3 regions of the Pseudarthrobacter equi genome follow, and region 1 is predicted to be linked to each of the others. Evidence: riboswitches for the same ligand, from Rfam matches in the RefSeq annotation. Region 1 holds a riboswitch; each other region holds the start of a gene.
The links. Region 1 has a riboswitch for thiamine pyrophosphate ahead of thiC (phosphomethylpyrimidine synthase ThiC). Riboswitches for the same ligand answer to the same signal wherever they lie in the genome.

Region 2: it holds a riboswitch for thiamine pyrophosphate, as region 1 does, so the genes downstream of both, BLT71_RS14550 (FAD-dependent oxidoreductase) here and thiC (phosphomethylpyrimidine synthase ThiC) in region 1, are expected to answer to the same signal.
Region 3: it holds a riboswitch for thiamine pyrophosphate, as region 1 does, so the genes downstream of both, BLT71_RS20125 (ECF transporter S component) here and thiC (phosphomethylpyrimidine synthase ThiC) in region 1, are expected to answer to the same signal.

What each region holds. Positions count from the first base shown of each region.
Region 1 covers NZ_LT629779.1:2,856,716-2,863,573, forward strand. Annotated here, with positions in the region: gene BLT71_RS12900 (hypothetical protein) at 160-600, opposite strand; gene BLT71_RS12905 (VOC family protein) at 697-1,572, opposite strand; gene BLT71_RS12910 (amidohydrolase family protein) at 1,675-2,757, opposite strand; TPP riboswitch at 2,850-2,957, shown strand; gene thiC (phosphomethylpyrimidine synthase ThiC) at 2,952-4,769, shown strand; gene BLT71_RS12920 (alpha/beta fold hydrolase) at 4,818-5,552, opposite strand; gene ffh (signal recognition particle protein) at 5,653-6,858, opposite strand, start outside.
Region 2 covers NZ_LT629779.1:3,218,669-3,225,526, forward strand. Annotated here, with positions in the region: gene moeB (molybdopterin-synthase adenylyltransferase MoeB) at 1-467, opposite strand, end outside; gene BLT71_RS14525 (TetR/AcrR family transcriptional regulator) at 553-1,218, shown strand; gene BLT71_RS14530 (DUF3107 domain-containing protein) at 1,267-1,491, shown strand; gene BLT71_RS14535 (hypothetical protein) at 1,529-1,831, shown strand; gene BLT71_RS14540 (thiazole synthase) at 1,932-2,762, opposite strand; gene thiS (sulfur carrier protein ThiS) at 2,767-3,003, opposite strand; gene BLT71_RS14550 (FAD-dependent oxidoreductase) at 3,000-4,391, opposite strand; TPP riboswitch at 4,385-4,503, opposite strand; gene thiE (thiamine phosphate synthase) at 4,531-5,253, shown strand; gene BLT71_RS14560 (RNB domain-containing ribonuclease) at 5,373-6,858, shown strand, end outside.
Region 3 covers NZ_LT629779.1:4,430,272-4,437,129, reverse strand. Annotated here, with positions in the region: gene BLT71_RS20150 (hypothetical protein) at 1-186, opposite strand, end outside; gene BLT71_RS20145 (CDGSH iron-sulfur domain-containing protein) at 281-520, opposite strand; gene BLT71_RS20140 (iron-containing redox enzyme family protein) at 567-1,622, opposite strand; gene BLT71_RS20135 (DUF4383 domain-containing protein) at 1,619-2,098, opposite strand; gene BLT71_RS20130 (heme-degrading domain-containing protein) at 2,242-2,793, opposite strand; TPP riboswitch at 2,890-3,027, shown strand; gene BLT71_RS20125 (ECF transporter S component) at 3,094-3,717, shown strand; gene BLT71_RS20120 (ABC transporter ATP-binding protein) at 3,717-5,270, shown strand; gene BLT71_RS20115 (energy-coupling factor transporter transmembrane component T family protein) at 5,267-6,067, shown strand; gene BLT71_RS20110 (glycoside hydrolase family 25 domain-containing protein) at 6,072-6,858, opposite strand, start outside.

The sequences.
Region 1 (6,858 bases):
ACTTGCGGGTTCTAAGGACAGGATCCAGACGCGGAGAGAGGGGCCACGCAGATCGAGTACCTGTCTATTGTGCCAGATCAGCGGGAGGATTTCGACTTGACACCCAGGGCCCGCGGGGACGGCGCCGTCGCTTCCCCGGATTGTCCTGCAAGGGGAAGGTCAGGCTGACCAGACGTACAGTCCCGACCGCTCCGAATCGCCGATTCCGCCGGCCAGTTCAGCAACCTGCCGGATGTAGGCCTGCGCCTGCCCGGCGTCGAACGGCATGTCATCCTGCGCCGCCCACTGCGCAGCGACGTCCTCGAGGACGTCGCCCTCGCCCTCAGTTTCGTAGGTAAGCAGGTCAGCCAGGGCCCGGACCATGGCCGGGGGGACGGCCAGCAGGGAATCACTGGCTACGTCCACCATCGTCAGCTCGTAGTCGGCGCCGCCCGCGTGGACCGCGGTACCGGCCAGGTCTCCGAGCTGCTCCACTTCGAAGTCGCTGATACCGGGGATCCGGACCGCGTCGGCGGCCGGCGGGGTGCCCCCACTGTCAAGGGTTCCAGCGCGCTTCAACGCGGCATCGTGTGTGGCTACGAAGATTTCGGTAAAACCCATGGGAAGTGACCTCTTCCGTGTACTGTCCGGCGCGCCGGGGACACCCGCCTGGCGTCCCCGGTCTATCGGCTTCAGCCTAGTACGCGTAAGGGGTGCTCAGCGCACCGCAACCCGGATGCTGTTGCGCCACGGATCCTCGAAGCGCAACTCAGCCCCGGTGTGGTGCGAGGAGACCCCGGCGACCTTCAGGCGGTCAGCGAGCGCGCCGACGTCGTCACCGGACGGCACCTCGATGAGGACCTCGCCGAGGCCAAGGGTGTCTTTCCGCGGACCGGCGCCGCGGCTGTTCCAGACGTTCATGGCCATGTGGTGGTGGTAGCGGCCCGCGGAGACGAAGAGGGCCTGCCCGTGCCAGCCGGCGGTCTTTTCGAACCCGAGCGTTCCCACGTAGAAGTCGCGGGCGGACTGGACGTCGCCTACCTGGAGGTGGACGTGGCCCACTCCGGCGGTGGTCTGCCGCTGCCCCTGGAGGGATTCTTCGGAGAGGTGCTGTTCCAGGTAGCGCTGGGGCGGCAGCGCCAGGCTGTCCATGACCACGTCGGTGCCGTTCCAGGACCAGTTGCTTCGCGGGCGGTCCCAGTAGAGCTCGATGCCGTTGCCTTCGGGATCACTGAAGTAGAAGGCCTCGCTGACCAGGTGGTCGGCGCTGCCCGTGAACGAGCGGGGCTCGAACTGGGCTGCGGTGGCCACCGTGGCGGCGAGCGCCGCCTGGTCTTCGAACAGGAGGGCCGTGTGGAACAGGCCGGCTTCTCCCCTGCCGGGGATGGTGAGGCCGGGGGCCGGGGCGAGATGGACCAGGGGCTTGCCGAGGCGGCCGAGGTAGAGGCCGCCGTCCTGCTCAGCGACCACCTCGAGCCCCAGTGCGCGCTGGTAGTAGTCGGTCATGACCTTCATGTTGCCGACCTTGAGCATCACGGTGCCCATGGCGAGGTCGGCAGGAAGAAGATCCTGGCTGGTGGCTTCTGCACTCATTGAACGCTCCCTCTACTGGAGGCCGTCCGGATGAGGCGGCCTGTCATGAGTTAAAATTACTTGAAGCTTCAATTTATTCCAAGTGCGGGGTGGATGTTGTGCTTAGCGGACCACGCGGCCACCCAAAACCACGTGGGATGGGTGCGCCACGGTGTCCAGGGTCCTCCGGGGATCGTTCCGGAACAGCACGACGTCGGCCCGCGCCCCTTCCGTCAGCCCGTCAGCACCCAGCCAGGCCCGGGCGGCCCAGCTGGCCGCGTTGAGCGCCTCGGCTGCGGGCAACCCAGCCGCGTGCAGGGCAAGGATTTCGTCCGCAATCCTTCCGTGACGGATCACGCTGCCGGCGTCCGTTCCGGCGAAGATCTGCACTCCGGCTTCCCAGGCCTCCCCTATGCGTTCCAGCCGTCGTTCCCAGAGCGCCAGCATGTGGTCGGCGTACACCGGAAACTTGGGCCTGGCTTGGGCGGCAATATCAGGGAACGTGGCGATGTTGACCAGCGTCGGAACGATGGGGACGCCCTGCTCCACAAACCGCGGCAGGTGCCGGGGCAGCAGGCCGGTGGCGTGTTCGACGCAGTCGATCCCGGCGTCGAGCATCTGGTCCAGGGTGTCTTCGGCGAAGCAGTGGGCGGTGACGCGGGCACCTTCGTCGTGTGCGGCACTGATCGCATCACGGACGACGCCGGCGGGAAAGGAGGGTGCGAGGTCGCCGGCGCTCCGCTCGATCCAGTCCCCGACGAGCTTGACCCAGCCGTCGCCGTCGCGGGCTTGCTTGCGCACGGCCTCCACAAGGCCTTCAGGCTCGACCTCCTGGGCGAAGCCCCGGAGGTAGCGGCGGGTCCGGGCGACGTGCCTGCCGGCCCGAATCAGCAGCGGAAAGTCGCGGCCACCCTGCATCCACCGGGTGTCGGCGGGCGATCCCGCGTCCCGGATCAGCAGGGTGCCTGAGTCCAGGTCGGCACGGGCCTGGGCTTCGGCCTCCCCGGCGTCCACCGGCCCGGCAGGGCCCAGGCCGATGTGGCAGTGGGCGTCGACGAAGCCGGGCAGCACCCAGCCGTCGAGTACAACGTCCGGACCGGCCTCCGGGCGGGTAAACGTCAGGCGTCCGTCCACGGACCAGAGGCCGTGCCTTTCGCTGTCCGGTCCCGTGAGGGCGGTGCCGCTGAAACCAATGATGTAGGGCATGGATGCCTCCTCTTCCTGCCCGGTCAGGCTAGCACCGGCAAATGTGACAGGGCCGTTAGCGCTTGTCCCTGCAGGGCGTGTGGTAGCTTCGTTCCTGACCACACGGGTGCCCCTGCAGGGGCTGAGATCGGGCTGACGCGGCCTGCGACCGTCGAACCTGTCCGGGTAATGCCGGCGAAGGAAGTGAGTATTCCTTGAATACACCCAAAACAGTGCTGCCCCCTGCCCAAAACCACCCCGCCGGAGCCACGCCTGAAGCGCCTGTCACCCAGTCCCTGAAGTCGCACTCGCTGGCCTACATCGATGATCCGGAGCACGGGATCCGTGTCCCGGTCACGGAGATCGCGCTGGAGCCCTCGCCCAACGGGCAGCCAAACGCCCCTTTCCGCACCTACCGGACAGCGGGGCCGGGAAGCGATCCCGTGCGCGGCCTCAGCCCCTTCCGGTCGGAATGGATTGAGGCGCGCGCTGACACGGAAGAGTACAGCGGAAGGGAACGGAACCTGCTCGACGACGGCCGCTCGGCCGTAAGCCGCGGCGCCGCCTCCGCGGAATGGAAAGGCGGGCGCCCGGTGCCCCGCCGCGCCGTCGACGGCCGGACTGTCACCCAGATGCACTATGCCCGGAAGGGCGTGGTGACGCCGGAGATGCGGTTCGTGGCGCTGCGGGAAAAGTGTGATCCGGAACTGGTCCGGAGTGAGGTGGCGGCCGGACGGGCCATCATCCCCAACAACATCAACCATCCGGAGTCCGAACCGATGATCATCGGCAAGGCTTTCCTGGTGAAGATCAACGCCAACATCGGCAACTCCGCCGTGACCAGTTCCATCGCCGAGGAGGTGGACAAGCTGCAGTGGGCCACGCGGTGGGGTGCCGATACGGTGATGGACCTGTCCACGGGCGACGACATCCACACCACCAGGGAGTGGCTCATCCGCAACTCCCCCGTGCCGATCGGCACCGTGCCCATCTACCAGGCCCTGGAAAAGGTCAACGGCGAGGCGAACGCCGTCACGTGGGAAATCTTCCGCGACACCGTCATAGAACAGTGTGAACAGGGCGTGGACTATATGACTGTCCACGCCGGCGTCCTGCTCCGCTACGTGCCGCTGACCGCCAACAGGGTTACCGGCATCGTGTCCCGGGGCGGGTCGATCATGGCGGGCTGGTGCCTGGCGCACCACCAGGAGAATTTTCTCTACACGCACTTCGATGAGCTGTGTGAAATCTTTGCCCGGTACGACGTCGCGTTCTCGCTGGGTGACGGCCTGCGCCCCGGTGCCACCGCGGATGCCAACGACGCTGCGCAGTTCGCGGAACTGGACACGCTGGCCGAGCTGACGGAGCGCGCCTGGAAGCATGACGTGCAGGTGATGGTGGAGGGGCCGGGCCATGTCCCGTTCCACCTGGTCCGGGAGAACGTAGAGCGCCAGCAGGAACTGTGCAAGGGTGCGCCGTTCTATACCCTGGGGCCGCTGGTCACCGATGTAGCTCCCGGCTACGACCACATCACATCAGCCATCGGCGCCACCGAGATCGCCCGCTACGGCACCGCCATGCTCTGCTATGTCACGCCCAAGGAGCATCTGGGACTGCCCGACAGGGACGACGTGAAGACCGGGGTCATCACCTACAAGATCGCCGCGCACGCCGCTGACCTGGCCAAGGGCCACCCCGGAGCGCACGAACGGGACGACGCGTTGTCCAAGGCCAGGTTCGAGTTCCGCTGGCGGGATCAGTTCGCGCTCTCGCTCGACCCCGAGACGGCCGAAGCGTTCCATGATGAAACGCTGCCGGCCGAGCCCGCCAAGACGGCACACTTCTGCTCCATGTGCGGGCCGAAGTTCTGCTCGATGCGGATCAGCCAGGACATCCGCAACGAGTACGGGTCGGCGGAGGCCCAGGCCGCGATAGCAGAGGCGGCGTCCGGGATGCGGGCGAAGAGCCAGGAGTTCCTGGAATCCGGCGGCAAGGTGTACCTTCCCGAGCTGAAAGTCCCGGCCGGAAGCTGAGCCTGCCGCCGGCGGTGACCGGCGGTTGCTGTGGCCGGCCCCGGGCGGCTAGGACGCCCGGGCCGGTTCACTCCGGCTGACCTCGGCGAGGAACTGCCGGATTGCCCGGTTGCCGTCCGCTGAGTCGTGGGGCCGGTGCCCGCCGGCGGCGACACGGTGCAGGGCACCGGTCTCCCTCAGGTACCCGGCGATTTCTTCGTACAGCGGTTCCCAACCCCCGGTGAGGACAAGGGTGGGGACTCCTGGGACGATGTGAAGTGGCGCCTCCCATGAGGGTGACTGCAGCCGCAGCCGGCGGGCAGAGCGCTTCTCCTCCAGGGTGGCTGGCTGGTGCAGGTCTGCGGCGTAGACGCGGCGGACGAACTCCCGCTGGAAGTCCTCGTCGCTGAGTTGGTGGCGGACGTCGAACAGCGGTTTCATCATCCGGATGTGGGCGGCTGTTGCGGGCAGCTCCGCGGTGAGGGACAGGCAGGCCGGCTCCACCAGGGTCAGCGAATGCACGAGGTCCGGGCGCTCCACGGCCGCCATCATGGCCGGAATGGCTCCCTGCGCATGGGCCACAACGTGTCCGCCGGCAGCACCCCGCCCGTCATCGCCCAGGGAACGCAGCACGATGGCCGTGTCCTCCGCAAAGGAGGACTCCAGGGGTTCGGCGGTGCTGTGGTATCCGTGCCGGCGGAGGAACAGGGCGTCGTACATCAACGCCATGCCGTGCTGCCGGGGCCAGGCGGCGGCGCCGAAGCTCCCCGAGCCGTGCACGAACACTACCCTCTGCTTGAACATCCCCCAACCCTATTCCACGGCGCCGGCATCTTAACGAAATAGCGCCAAGTGTCGTTGGGACGTTTCCAACGACACTTGGCGCTACTAGGCGGCAGTGTTCCTAGTTGCCCAGGAACTTGTCGAAGCCCTTGGGCAGGTTCAGCTGGGACGGGTCAAAGTCACCGGACTGCTGGCCAAAGGAAGCTCCGGTGGGCAGCGCCTTGGATGCGTTGGCGCGCCGGGCTTCGGCGTCCTTGCGTTCCTGCGCGGCCTTGGCCGGGTTTCCGGACCGGGCCTTCTTCTTCGGCGCGTTCTTCGCGTTCTTCCGGGCCCCGCCGCCGGCACCGGGGAGGCCTGGCATCCCCGGCATCCCGGGCATGCCGCCCTGGGCCATCTTCTTCATCATCTTCTGGGCCTGCGCGAAGCGTTCCAGCAGGCCGTTGACCTCGGAGACGTGCACACCCGAACCACGGGCGATGCGGGCGCGGCGCGAACCGTTGATGATCTTGGGGGCCACGCGTTCGTGCGGGGTCATGGACCGGACGATTGCTTCAACGCGGTCGATCTCGCGTTCGTCGAACTGCTCCAGCTGCTGGCGGATGTTCTGGGCGCCGGGCATCATCATGAGCATTTTCTTCATGGAGCCCATGTTGCGGATCTGCTGCATCTGGGCCAGGAAGTCGTCCAGGGTGAAGTCTTCCTGGTCGGCGAACTTCTTCGCCATCCGGGCAGCTTCATCTTTGTCCCAGGACTTCTCGGCCTGCTCGATGAGTGTAAGGACGTCACCCATGTCCAGGATGCGCGAGGCCATCCGGTCCGGGTGGAACAACTCGAAGTCGTCCAGGCCTTCACCGGTGGACGCGAACATGACGGGCTTGCCGGTGACCGAGGAGACGGACAGCGCGGCACCACCGCGGGCGTCGCCGTCGAGCTTGGACAGGACGATGCCCGTGAAGTTGACGCCCTCGTCAAACGCCAGGGCCGTGTTTACGGCGTCCTGGCCGATCATCGAGTCGATGACGAAGAGGACTTCGTTGGGCACGATGGCCCGGCGGATCTGGCGCGCCTGCTCCATCATGTCCGCGTCGACGCCGAGGCGGCCTGCGGTGTCCACGATGACGACGTCGTGCAGTTTCTGGCGGGCTTCCTCCACGCCGGCCCGGGCAACAGCCACGGGATCGCCCGCCGGCTGTTCCAGCTCGGTTGAGGTGGCACCCGGGTGCGGGGCGAAAACCGGGACGTTGGCCCGCTGGCCCACCACCTGCAGCTGGGTGACGGCGTTGGGCCGCTGCAGGTCACACGCCACCAGCATGGGGCTGTGGCCCTG
Region 2 (6,858 bases), 360 kb from region 1:
TAGCGCGTGGCGAAATTGTCTGCACCGTCGAGGATGAGGTCGTAATCGGCAAACAGCTCCAGCGCGTTGGATGCGTCGAGCCGGACCTGGTGCAACCGGACGTCCACGAGTGGATTCAGGGCGGCGATTGCGTCGCGCGCCGATTCGATCTTCGGCCGTCCGACATCTGCCACACCGTGGATGACCTGGCGCTGAAGGTTGCTCAGGTCCACGGCGTCGTCGTCGATGATCCCCAGGGTTCCAACTCCCGCGGCTGCGAGGTAGAGCAAGGCGGGCGAGCCCAGTCCGCCGGCGCCGATAACCAGTACTTTCGCGTTCTTGAGCCGCCGCTGCCCTGCCGAGCCGATTTCCGGAATGATGAGGTGCCGGGAATACCGTTCCACCTCTTCGGAGGTGAGTTCCGGGGCGGGTTCCACCAAAGGATCAAGGGAAACTGCTGAAACATTTGCAGTGAACGGCGAAGGCATACTTCAATGTATGCCCCGGGGTACCGCCGGGTCATATTACCCCGCAGTAAAGTAGGGGGTAACTGCAATGGAAAGAAGGACAACTGTGGTCCATGAAGCACGGGCTGACCGCCCGCCGGCGGCCGAACCGCAAAGTTCACCGCGACCCGCGGGCCAACGGTCGGCCCGGCTCCCCCGTGATGAACGGCGGGCACAGCTTCTTTCCGCAGCGCAGGAAGTCTTTGTGGCGAACGGTTACCACGGGGCCGCCATGGATGAGATCGCCGAGACGGCGCATGTGAGCAAGCCGGTCCTGTACCAGCACTTCCCGTCCAAACGCGAGCTGTACTTTGCCCTCCTGGACAGCCACCTTGCGTCCCTGACCGACCTGATGCTGGGGGCGCTGAACTCCACCACAGACAATAAGGAACGCGTCCAGGCTGTCATGCGGGCGTACTTCCGGTTCATCGCCAGCGACGACCAGGCCCACCGCCTGGTCTTCGAGTCCGACCTCGTCAACGATCCCGACGTCAGTTCGCGCCTCGAAACTTTCAACCGGACCTTTGCCGATGCCATTGCGCGGGTGATCGCCGGGGACACCAAGCTGCCCCACCTCGAAGCGGAACTGCTGGGCCGCGGCCTGGCGGGGATGGCGCAGGTCAGCGCCCGGTACTGGCTGGAAACGGACGGCAACCTGGACCTCGATGTGGCCAGCGACCTCATCTACCGTTTAGCTTGGCGCGGAATCTCTCGCTTCCCCAAAGAGTCCTAGACTACAAATAGACCATCATCAAAGAACCTGACCGGCTGGGAGGCCCCTGTGGAAATTAAGATCGGCGTGCAGAACGTTGGCCGCGAGATCGTCCTGGAATCAAACCAGGATGCGGAGACCGTGGCCAATGTTGTGGGAGAAGCCATCAAGGGCGGCAGCGAACTGCGCCTCACCGATGACAAGGGGCGCCTGATCATTGTTCCCGGCAACGCGCTGGGCTACGTGGAAATCGGCGCGGAAGAAGTCCGGCGCGTAGGATTCGGCCAGTTCTAGCACCGGCCGGAACTGCCCTGCTTCCCGGAGGAGACCCATGCTTTCCCTGATCATTGTTGTGCTGGCCACCGTTGCGGCCGGCTTCATTGTCTGGGCCAATGACAAGCGTCATGCCAAGTATGGCGCAGGCCTTCCGGCCGGCGTGGCCGTCGGGGTGGCTGCACTGAGCTGGATCATCCTGATGGCGGCGGGATTCGGTTACCTTCCCGGATTGACGTGGCTTCCCTGGGTGTTGCCCATAGTGCTGGGCGCGGCGGCATCCGTCGGGGCAGTGCTTGTCCTGAGCCGCACCCGGGCAAGGAACGATACCCATCGGCTGACCGCCATCCTGAGGCGCTAGTCACCGTTAAACGGCTGTGGCCACCACCTTCAACGGTGGCGGCCACAGTCGTTTAAGCGGTGCAATCCCCTAGGCGGTACATCCCCTGAAGCATCACTGGCTAAAGGAACTCGGCCCGGCCCTCCATGGCGGACGACGCCAGCGCGTGCTCGCGGCGCGGAATGCGCCCGGCTTCCTTCGCCAGCCGCCCGGCGATGACGGCGTGCTTGAACGCCTCACCCATCAGGGCCGGGTTCTGGGCACGGGTCACCGCCGTGGCCAGCAGGACAGCGTCGCACCCAAGTTCCATGGCCAGCGCCGCGTCAGATGCCGTGCCGATCCCTGCGTCCAGGACCACGGGCACGCTTGCCCGGGAAACGATGAGTTCGATGTTGTGCGGGTTGAGGATTCCCAGCCCGGTACCGATAGGAGATCCCAGGGGCATCACTGCGGTAGCACCCAGGTTTTCCAGCCGGAGGGCCAGGACGGGGTCGTCGTTGGTGTAGGCAAAGACTTTGAAGCCGCGGTTGACCAGCTGTTCGGTTGCATCCACCAGCTCAACGGCGTCCGGCAGGAGCGTGTGCTCGTCTGCGATGACCTCCAGCTTCACCCAGTCGGTTTCCAGCGCTTCCCGGGCCAGTTCGGCAGTCAGGACGGCGTCCCGCGCAGTAAAGCAGCCTGCGGTGTTGGGCAGGACCCGGATTCCGTGGTCCACCAGCAGTTGGAACAGGGAGCCCGATTCTGCGGGTGAGTAGCGGCGCATGGCCACGGTGGTGAGGGAGGTTCCGGAGGCAACAAGCGCGGCGCCCAGGCCGTCCAGGCTGGGCGCGCCACCCGTTCCCATGATGAGCCTCGACTCCAGGGCAACGCCGTCGATGACGAGGGCGTCAGGCCTGGCGGGTGCCGCGGAGGTATGGGTGGCCGGTTCGGAAACGGTGTTCGCTTCAATCATGGTGTCAGCCTCCCTGTACTGCGGTGACGAGTTCGACGTCGTCTCCGTCCGCGAGCGCGGTGCCGTGCCATTGGCTGCGGGGCACCACTTCGGAATTGTGAGCTACGGCCACCCCCAGCCTTTGTCCGTCGGTTGCCTGGCCGTCGGCCGCAAGCGCGCGTCCGGTCACCTCGCTGACCAATGCCGTGATGGACGCACCGTCCGCCACGGTGCGGGATGCCCCGTTCAGGGTGATGTTCATGCTGTCTCCTTGATGTTGAATCTGGGGGCCGGGATCCGGCCGGAAAAGCGGTCAGGACTGATCGGCTGCCACCGGGGGTCGGCCTTCCCATCCATCAGGTCGCGGCAGATGGCTGCCGCGGCCGGGGTGAGGAGGACGCCGTGGCGGAAGAATCCTGTGGCAACGATGAGTCCGGGGACATGCGCTGCACTGCCGTCTCCCCCGTCCACGGGCACCCTGCCCAGCAGCGGGGCATTGTCCGGGGTAGCCGGGCGGGCCCGGGCCGTGCATTCGAGCAGTTCCAGCTCTGCGACCGCAGGCACCAGCACCTGGGCGTCGCGAAGCAGCTGGTACACGCCGCCAGCGGACACTGCGCTGGCCGGTCCTGCACCGGCGGGCACTGCACTGGATCCGGCACTCGCCGGCATGGCTCCGAACGCAGTGCCCGCCCCAACCAGGCCGTCCTCCCGCTGGGTGGCGCCGATGACCACGGTTCCGTCCTCGCGTGGAACCAAGTAGACGGGCACACCGCGCACCAGCCCGCGGACGGTGGACGTCAGCAAGGGCTGCAGGTGCGGGGGGACGGACAGCCGCAGGATGTCGCCGTGCACAGGGCGCAAAGGTAACCGGAGTCCCCTCGGCAGGTTCTCCAGGGAGCCCGCCGCCATGCCGTTGGCCACCACCGTTTCGCCGGCGAGCACCAGTCCGCCTCCGGCCAGCCGGACACCAGCCACCGCGCCGTCCGCCCACTCCAGTCCCACTGCCCTGTCCGCCACGGCAAATCCGTCCAGAGCGCCGGCAACCGCAGTGTCTGCAACCGCAGTGCCGGCAACGCCGCTGCCGGCCGGCAGGTGGTTGGCCAGGGCTGCCCGGAAGCACTCCACGAGTCGCCGGGGATCCACCTGGTGGTCTGCCGGGGTATCGAGTGCGCACGCAATGGCGGGGCTGAGCAGCGGTTCCCGGCGCCGGGCCTCACGGACCGTCAGTGGTTCCACGGCGAGTCCATTGGCCTGCTGCACGCCGCGCAGGTCCATCAGTGCCTGCCGGTCGGCGGCGTCGGCGCCAATGGTGAGCGTGGGCGTCGCCAGGAATCCGGAACCGCGGCCTGACACGCGGCTAAGGTCCGCCGCGAACTGCGGCCAGCGCTCCGATGCATCCAGCATGAGGCCCAGGAGCTCTTCCTCTTGGTAATGCAGCTCGCTGACGGGGGCCAGCATGCCTGCCGCCGCCCAACTGGCTCCGGATCCCGGTGCATCGTCGATCAGCACCACGGACCGGCCAGAGCGCCTGGCTTCCCAGGCGATGCCATGGCCTATGACGCCCCCGCCGATCACTGCTACGTCGGCGGCTATTGCCGGGACAGCGGCTGGCTCTGCGATGCTGTCCGGAGGGCTTTCGGGGATGCCCATGGTGTCTCCTTCCCTACGCCGGCATTAACCGGATCAGGTCAAGCGGTCGGCTCTGACGCCCTCTCAGCCCGGCGCTTTGTGACAGCTGCCGCGGGCTCCCGCAGTACGAGGCAAGTGTAGAGGAACTAGGCTTGCAGCCATGAATGTGTCCCACTCCCCTGCCCCTGCCGCAGCACCCGGCACCGATGCCTTCACCACCGCGGCGGGTAACGGCGCACTGAAATCCGCACGCCTCTACCTCTGCACGGATGCGCGCCGCGGACGGGGCGACTTCGCCGGGTTCGTGGACGCCGCGTTCGAAGGCGGCGTGGACATCATCCAGCTGCGGGACAAGTCCATCGAGGCGGCCGAGGAGCTGGACCTGCTGGCGGTCCTCAAGGAATCAGCCCAGCGGCACGGGCGGCTGTGGGCCGTCAACGACCGCGCGGACATTGCGGTCCTGTCCGGTGCCCCCGTTTTCCACGTGGGCCAGAAGGACCTGCCGGTACCGGCCGCAAGGACGCTGCTCAACGGCAACGCGGCCATCGGCCTGTCAAGCCACACGCCGGAGCAGGTGGACGCCGCGCTGGCCGACGCCGCAGGACCTGCCGGCCTCGACTACTTCTGCGTGGGCCCGCTCTGGGCCACCCCCACCAAACCCGGCCGGGCCGCCGTCGGCCTGGAACTGGTGAAGTATGCGGCCGCGAAGGCGCCCAGTGACGTGCCGTGGTTCGCGATCGGCGGGATCGACCACTCCAACGTGGACCAGGTGGTCGCGGCCGGAGCGTCAAGGATCGTGGTGGTCCGCGCCATCACCGACGCTGCCGATCCCGCTGCTGCCGCTGCCTCGCTTCGTTCTGCACTGGACTCCGCGGCTTCCTGAAGCCGCGGACGTCCCACAACCCGGTTTCCCGAACGCACCGCGGTCCGCGGCAACCCGTCACGACCGCGCCCGCATCGATTCCCTGCGAAATCGCATGACTTGGGGTTAGGCTGATTTTCGTGTCACATCATCGGCTGGCTCCCAACGTCCATGAGCGCACCAATGCCCTGGAAGAGGCCCTGGCCGCGCTGCGGACGGAGCTGGAACTTCCGGGCCCCTACCCCGGTGACGCGGTCAAGGACGCCGAGGCCGCGGTGGCCGCGCTGCGCCTGCCGGACTACGACCTGACCGCGGTGGAGTTCGTCACCATCGATCCGGCGTCGTCCACGGACCTGGACCAGGCCCTCTTCATCGAAACGGACGACGACGGCGGGTACCACGTCCTGTACGCCATCGCCGATGTCCCCGCGTTCGTTGCGCCCGGCGGACCCCTGGATGCCGAAACCCGGCGCCGGGGCCAGACGTTCTACGCCCCGGACGGGCGTATTCCCCTGCACCCTGAAGTCATCAGCGAGGGCGCCGGGAGCCTCCTGCCGGACCAGGACTGCTCGGCCTTCGTCTGGGATTTCCGGCTCGACGGCAACGCCGAGGTCACGACCGTCGGTGTCCGCCGGGCACGCGTTCGAAGCCGCGCGAAACTCAGCTACAAGGGTGCCCAGGCTGACCTGGACGCCGGTACTGCCTCTCCCCTGCTGGGCCTGCTGAAGGAAGTTGGGCTCAAGCGTGTCCGCCTTGAACGCGCCCGCAACGGCGCAAGCCTGAACATGCCGGACCAGGAGATCGTCCAGCTGCCCGATGGCGGCTACCGCATTGCTGCTGCTCCCCAGCTGCCGGTGGAGGACTGGAACGCCCAGATTTCCCTGATGACGGGGATGGCCGCCGCCAAGATCATGCTCGATGCCAAGGTGGGGATCCTGCGCACCATGCCGCCACCGGATGAGCGTTCCCTGCACCATTTCCGGCTGCAGACGGAAGTGCTGGGCAAGCCCTGGGACGGCGAGGTGGGATACGGGGAATACCTGCGGACCCTTGACCCAACGGACCCCCGGCAGCTGGCCATCATGCACTCGGCCGGCATGCTCTTCCGCGGCGCCGGTTACACCGCCTTTGATGGCAACGTTCCGGAGGCCGCGGTCCAGGCAGCCATCGGCGATGCGTATGCCCACACCACAGCGCCGCTGCGCCGCCTGGTGGACCGCTTTGTGCTGGTGACCTGCGAGGCGTTGAGCAACGGAGGTACTGTCCCCGGCTGGGTGCGGGATGCGCTGCCGACCCTCCCTGAGATCATGGCAGGCTCGGACCAGTTGGCATCCCGGATGGAGCGCATGGCCCTCGACACGGTGGAGGCCGCCCTACTGGTCAACCACATCGGCCAGGAGTTCGACGCGATCGTGATTTCGGGGTCGAAGCCGCAGAAAGAGAACGGCAACGGTAACAACGGCAACGGAAAGAACGGCAACGGGAACGGCAACACCGGCACCGGCAACGGCAAGAACGGGAACGGGAACGGGAACGGTTCCTCCGGGATCATCCAGATTGCCGACCCTGCCGTGACGGCCCGCTGCGCCGGTGAGCTGGAGTCCGGCACCAAGGTCCGGGTTCGCC
Region 3 (6,858 bases), 1.6 Mb from region 1:
CGGCAGGTCATCCCTGGCGGCCACCGGATACTCACCGGGAAGGGACTGCATGCCGGTCAGGTCCATGGTGAAGCAGAACTCACCGTTGCCCACCGAGGCGGGACTCCTCGGGTCGAGGCTGTCCTGTTCCACGTTGTGGCGCCGTACCAGCGCTTCGCGGTTGATCACGGTGGGCTGGCTGTGCACGCCGCACTCCTTGGGTCATGCCCGGGCCCGGTCCGGCAGCAGGCAGCTCAGAAAACGCTTTCCCGCCCAATCCTTGTGCGCACCCCCGGCGGTGTCAACTGTTCGGCGGCAGGGGCGGCTCCGGGAGGGAGGGGTCGGAGCGGAACTTGATGAATTTGTGTGTGCCGTCGCAGTACGGCTTGATGGCCGATGCGCCGCACCTGCACAGTGCAACCGTCCTGCGGTCCCGGGGGACGGGGTCGCCGGATGTCGTGACGATTTCGAAATCACCGCGGACGATCAGTGGACCGTCCGGGCAAACCACGATCGAGCTCTCTGGCTGGTCCTGCTTCATATTCGTTTCCCTTCCAGCTCGGCGGGCCGCCGGCAACCGAACTTGGTCATGCGGCGGCCGGTTCTGATGCCCGCAGGGAGGTCCGGCCGCTGTCCCAGGCGGCCAACAGGTGGACGGACATCCTGGCATCGACGGCCATTGCCGCTGCAGCGCCGAAAAGGACATCGTCCAACAGCGCAGGTTCGGCTTCGACGAGGCCTCCGGCGAGGTCCCGCCCGGCAATCTGCTCGTGCACGGCGTCGGCTTCGACGTGTTCATCGAAATAGTGGGTGACGTCAGTGCCGAAGCCATGCCGGCGGAAGCCGTTGGCGTCAAAACGGTTGGGCTGCGACGAGGTCATCTCGTAAATGGCCAGGTGCCCCGTGATGGCACCGCGCAACCGCCGGTTCAGTCCGCACATGGACATCAGGTTCACCGCAGCCAGGGATATGGCGGGAATGGTGTCAATGTAGGCCCCGTAGCGGTCGTCCAGGCCCAGGCCGCGCATGCTGCGGGCAAAGAGTACGCTGTGCATGCGCTCGGGACGGCCGCCACCGTACTCGTCAGCCTGGATTTCGACGAGGGCCGCCTTGGGCCGGCCTGTCAGCCGCGGGATCGCCCACGTGTGCGGGTCGGCTTCCTTCAGCTGGTAGATCGACTTGTGGATCAGGAATTCCTTGAGCTGGTCCAGGCTGGCCTTGCGAGCGACGTACCGGGAGACGCTGGGTCCGGTATCGGAGGACGCCAGGGTGAACAGCACCTGGGCTACCTGGTCACTCGTCGGATTGTCCGCCGGCTGGAATTCCAGGCCTGCCACCGTTTCGTGGGCGGCGGAGCGCAGAGCGGCTTCGAACGGTTTTTCGAGCAGCCTCCGCACCCGCAGGAGGTCCGGTTCCCACTCCCACTCGTCAGTCACGCCACCCAGGCCGGAGTAGTGCAATTCGTACAGGCAAAAGAGGGTCAGCTGAAGGTCGTCATCGCTGATGATGTCCGTGGTCTCCGCCAACTGCGCGGCGGCGAGCCGGTGGAGGAGATCCAGGTCCTCGGCAGCGTCCTCCGGGCGTCCGGACAGGACGGCGCGCAAGGCACTGCTGACGGGGCCTTTCGGGGAGGGGAATTTCATGGTGCTCCTTGATGGTGCTCTCGATTGGGTGCGGTGGCTTTCGGGGTGCGCGGCGACAGCAGGACGGCAAGAAAAACCATGCCCAGTCCGAGGCTGAGGTGCAGGACGTTGTCCGGGTGGTTGGCCGGAAGGAAGTTGGCCGGGGTGTCATCGGCCACCAGCAGTCCGTAGACCCAGAGGGCAAGGTGGGCCACGCCGCCGTATATGAAGAAGCTGCGGGCGTGCCGGTGGGTCCGGCACATCAGGATTCCTGAGGCTCCGAATGCCCCGTGCAGCAGATTGTGGAGCACGGATACCTGGAATTTGCCGAAGAGTTCGGCGCCCGAGCCAGGCCCGGCAAAACCGAGGTGGTGGAGATTGTGGGTGACGCCCGGGATGAACCCGAGCACACCCGCAGCCAGGAGCAGGATGCCTGCGGAAAGCGAGGCCCATTGCAGCCCTGAGCGGGCAGCCCGGGTTAGGGTACTTGCTGCCACGTCCTGTACTCCTGGGGTTGCCGGTAACAAATATAGTAAGCATGGTTACTAATAAAAAATAAGCAAGCTTCCATATTTGCCTCCGGGTCGCCCGGATGCCCGGTGGTTGAACCCCGGCTTCCCTGCCCCTGCAATAGGGTTGTTTAGCCTTCGGCCGCCGACCCCGAAGTACCCAGCACCCCGCGCATCGCTTCCACCACCAGGTGGTGGTCCGCTACCTGAGGAAGCCCGGACACGGTCACCGTGGCAACCGCGCCCACGCGCGTGACGTAGACCGGGAATGCACCGCCGTGCGCAGCGTAGCGGGACTGGTCGAACCACGCATTGTCCTCGATCCGCCCGCCACCGGCCCGGCCGCGCAGGCCCACAAGCAATGACGGCACCTCGTAGCGGGCGGCCGTGCGCTGCTTCGCGCGGACCCAGTGTTCGTTGTCCGGGGTGGCTCCGGGGAGCGCAGCGTGGAAGAGGACCTGCTCGCCTTTGGTGATGTCGATGGCGATGGGAAGATTCCGCTCTTTGCCGAGCTCCACCAGGAGCAGGCCAAGGTTAAGCGCGTCATCCGGCGAAAAGCCGGGGAACTGCAGTTCCCTGATCTCCGCCTCAATCCGGCCGATGAGGGCCTGGAGGGAACCTTCCGGCTGGGCGTCGGCGGAGTCGGGATCGTAGTCAGTCACATCTGGCGGGTTGGCAGTCATGGCCCACAATCTACCGCCCTCCAGGTGTAAACTTGAGCACGCCCGGAAGGGCGCGAAACATTCAAACGCAAGACATCCACAGCATCATCAACAACACATTTACGACAGGGGAGCGCCGCCGTCGGCCCCGGCACCAGCCGGGAAACGCAGGTGGGCGCTGAGAGTGCGGACAGCCGCAGACCCTCGAACCTGATCCGGTTAGTACCGGCGCAAGGGAGTCGAGTTCTCGAAGTGCGCGGGAAATGGCGGCAGCAGCCGGCACCCGCGTCCACTTTCCCCTCCTGTTTCCAGGAGGATCACATGACTACTTCAGCAATCAAAAAGCCCGCCAGCAGGTCCTGGCGCGTCGTGGACATTGTGGTGGCGGCCCTGATCGCCATCGCCGGCGGCGTCATCTTCTGGGCCTGGTCCCAGGGAACCGCCGCAATTTCCGCGCCGATGAACGCGGCCTACCCGCCCCTCACCGGCCTCCTGGCCGGGGGATGGATGATCCCTGCGGTCCTGGGCATGCTCATCATCCGCAAGCCCGGCGCCGCCCTGTTCTGCGAGACGGTCGCCGCCACCGGCGAACTGCTCATGGGCTCCCAGTACGGCGCCTCCGTGCTGTTCTCCGGGTTCGTCCAGGGCCTGGGTGCCGAGATCATTTTCGCCATCTTCGTCTACCGGAAATTCAACCTCCCGGTCTCCCTGCTGGCCGGTGCCGCGGCGGGCCTCTTCTGCGGCCTGAACGACTCCTTCGCGCCGTGGGGCTGGAACATCGCCTACTCTGGCGGTGACAAGCTCGCGTACATCGCCTTCACCGTTGTTTCCGGGGCCATCATCGCCGGCGCGCTCGCCTGGATCGCCACCCGTGGCCTTGCCCGGACCGGCGTGCTGAGCTCCTTTGCATCCCGGAAGGCCGCTACGGAGCCCGTCTTCTCCTGATGCCGGCACCTTCCCACGCGGCCGCACCCCAAACGGTGCGGCCGGCCACGGTCACCGCCCGCGGCTGGGGCTGGCGGCACGCGGGCCGCACCACACCGGCCGTCCATGCCCTCGACCTCGACATCAGCCCGGGTGAGCGGGTACTCCTGCTTGGCCCGTCCGGGGCAGGCAAGTCGACGCTCCTCCATGCGCTCGCCGGGGTGCTGGGCGATGCGGACGACGACGGCGAGGCAGGCGAGTCGGACGAGACCGGTTCGTTGCTGGTTGACGGCGGTTCGCCCCGCGGCCAGCGGGGCCGCGCGGGCCTCATGCAGCAGGATCCCGAGACCCAGGTGGTCCTCTCCCGGGTAGGCGACGACGTCGCCTTCGGCGCCGAAAACCTCGCCGTGCCCCGCGACGCCATCTGGCCGCGCGTGCACGAGGCGCTGGCCGACGTCGGGCTGTCCCACCTGCCGCTGGACCACCCGACGTCGGCTCTGTCCGGCGGGCAGAAACAGCGGCTGGCGCTTGCAGGCATCCTCGCGATGCGGCCCGGGCTGATCCTGCTCGATGAACCCACCGCCAACCTGGACCCGGCCGGTGTCCTCGAAGTCCGGGACGCCGTGGCCCGCTGCCTGGACAAGACCGGCGCCACGCTGGTGGTGGTGGAGCACCGGGTGTCCGTGTGGAAGGACCTCGTGGACAGGATCGTGGTGCTGCAGCCCGGCAGCGGCGCCAACCCCGCGGTGCTCCTGGACGGCCCGCCGGACCGGGTGCTGGCCGAAGCGCGGACCATGCTGACGGCCGCCGGTGTCTGGGTGCCCGGATACGTTCCGTCCACCCGCGCGCGGGCCGCGGAACAGGCCTACGGAACCGGAAGCCTCCTGCTGGCCGCCGAAGACCTGGCCGTCTCCCGGCAACGCCCGCGCCGAAAAGGCTTCCGCAAAGTTCCGCCGGTGCCGGTGCAGGAAGGCATCATTGCCCAGGTCCGCGCCGGGCAGGCGCTCGCTGTCACTGGACCCAACGGCGCAGGGAAATCAACCTTCGCGCTGACCCTTGCCGGACTCCTCAACCCGGTCAGCGGGACGGTATCCGCCACGACGGACCTCAGCCGCGGCGCCGGAATCACCCCGTATCAGTGGAAGGCGGAACAGCTGATCGAGCGGATCGGCACGGTCTTCCAGGAACCCGAGCACCAGTTCGTCACCGGCAAGGTCCTGGACGAACTGGTCTTCGGGCCCCGGCACCTGGGGCACGGTGAAGACAAGGTGGATGAGCTGCTGGAACGGTTGCGGCTTACCCACCTGGTGGACGCCAACCCGTATACCCTGTCCGGCGGCGAGAAGCGGCGGCTTTCCGTGGCCACGGTCCTGGCGGCCAGCCCTCAGGTACTGGTCCTGGATGAGCCCACATTCGGCCAGGATGCCAATACCTGGGCCGAGCTGGCATCGTTCCTCTCCGAACTCCTGGACGCCGGAACGGCGGTAGTGTTCGTGACCCATGACGCCGAGTTCACCGCGGCCCTTGGTGGCACGGAACTCAAACTTGCGGCGGCGGAAGCGGTGGCGCCATGAGGCAGGAACTGAACCTCCGCGGAAACGCTGCGCTCCTGGCCCGCGCCAACCCGCTGAGCAAGCTGGCCGCCGTCGTGCTCATCACGGTGGTCCTGGCGCTGTCCATCGACTGGGTGTCCGCGTCCGTGGCGCTGTTTTTCGAACTGCTGCTGTTTCCGCTTGCCGGGCTCACGCTGGGGCTGCTGTGGCAACGCGGCTGGCCTCTGATCCTCGCTGCCGCCGTGGGCGGGTGGAGCACCTCCATCCTGGCGCCGGACAGCGGCAGGACACTGATCGACGCCGGCATCTGGACCATGAGTGAGGGCTCGCTGGAGACCGGCGTGGGTTTCCTGCTGCGCGGCCTGGCCATCGCGTTGCCCGCAATACTCCTGGTGAGCTGCACGGACCCCACCGACCTCGCTGATGCGCTGGCGCAAAAGGCCCGGCTCCCGCACCGGTTCGTCCTGGGCACCCTGGCGGCGATGCGCCTCGTGGGGCTGATGGCCGAGGAATGGCAGACTATCGGCATGGCCCGGCGGGCCCGGGGAGTTGGCTCACGCGGCAGCGTGCTGCAGCGGGTGAAGGCCACCCTGGGGCAGAGCTTCGGGCTGCTGGTCCAGGCGATCAGGCGGGCGTCGCGGCTCGCGGTCACCATGGAAGCGCGCGGTTTCGGCGGCGGGCCACGCACGTGGGCCCGTGAATCCACCTACACGCTGTTGGATGTGTGGGTCCCGGCCGGCGGCCTGGTAATGGCCGGCCTGGCCGTCACGGCGGCGGTGTCAGCCGGCACCTGGAACATGGTGTGGGCCGGGAACTGACCCGCTAGGTGCAGGCGTGGTTGTAATCCAGTCCGGCGTGGATGAACTGCGTCAGCACAACTTTCCCGCCGCCGGTCAGCGGGGACTTCGAACATGCGGTGGCCGCTGATGCTGCGTTCCGGGATCCCGCCAGCCAGCTGGGCAAGGGGTAGAGGTTGCTGGAGGTGCTGACGTTCCCCACGATCCTGTGCCACTGCTGGCCGGTGGAGTAGATCCCCACACCTGCTGCGTCGATGCTGTGGAAGAAATCCGTCATGCCTTCCAGGACGGTGCGGTTGGCATCCTTGCTGCTGGACCAGGTGTTTTCGGTTTCCACATCCAGCCACCAGACGTAGTCCGCAGGGTCCGTCACTCCGCGGACGTAGGCGGCGTCAAAGGCCTTGGCGTAGCCGTACATGTAGGCGCAGGCCGTGCCGTAGTCCCCGGTCTTGCAGGATCCGTATGGGTTGTGCACCTTCGAGCCGGTGGGGTATTCGTCGCTGACAGGCCACCAGGAACCGGCCCGCCCGGGATTGGCAGTATTGATGTAGAGCTGCGCCTTGGGCTGCGAGGCTACTGCCCCGGATGACGATTCGGCCCATTCGAGCTGTTCCTGCAGGCACGGGTTGGTGTTGTTGGCCAAACCGTTATTGACGCCCACTATGGCGAACGCCTGGTCTCCGGGCAGTTCTGCGTTGCATTGGGGCCAGGAAACGTCGTTGCCGAGGAAGGACTGGCTGCTGCCGCCCCCCTGCGGCCCTGCCGGGGAATCGGTGGGATCAGCCCACGCGGGCCCGGCGCAGGTGAAAAGT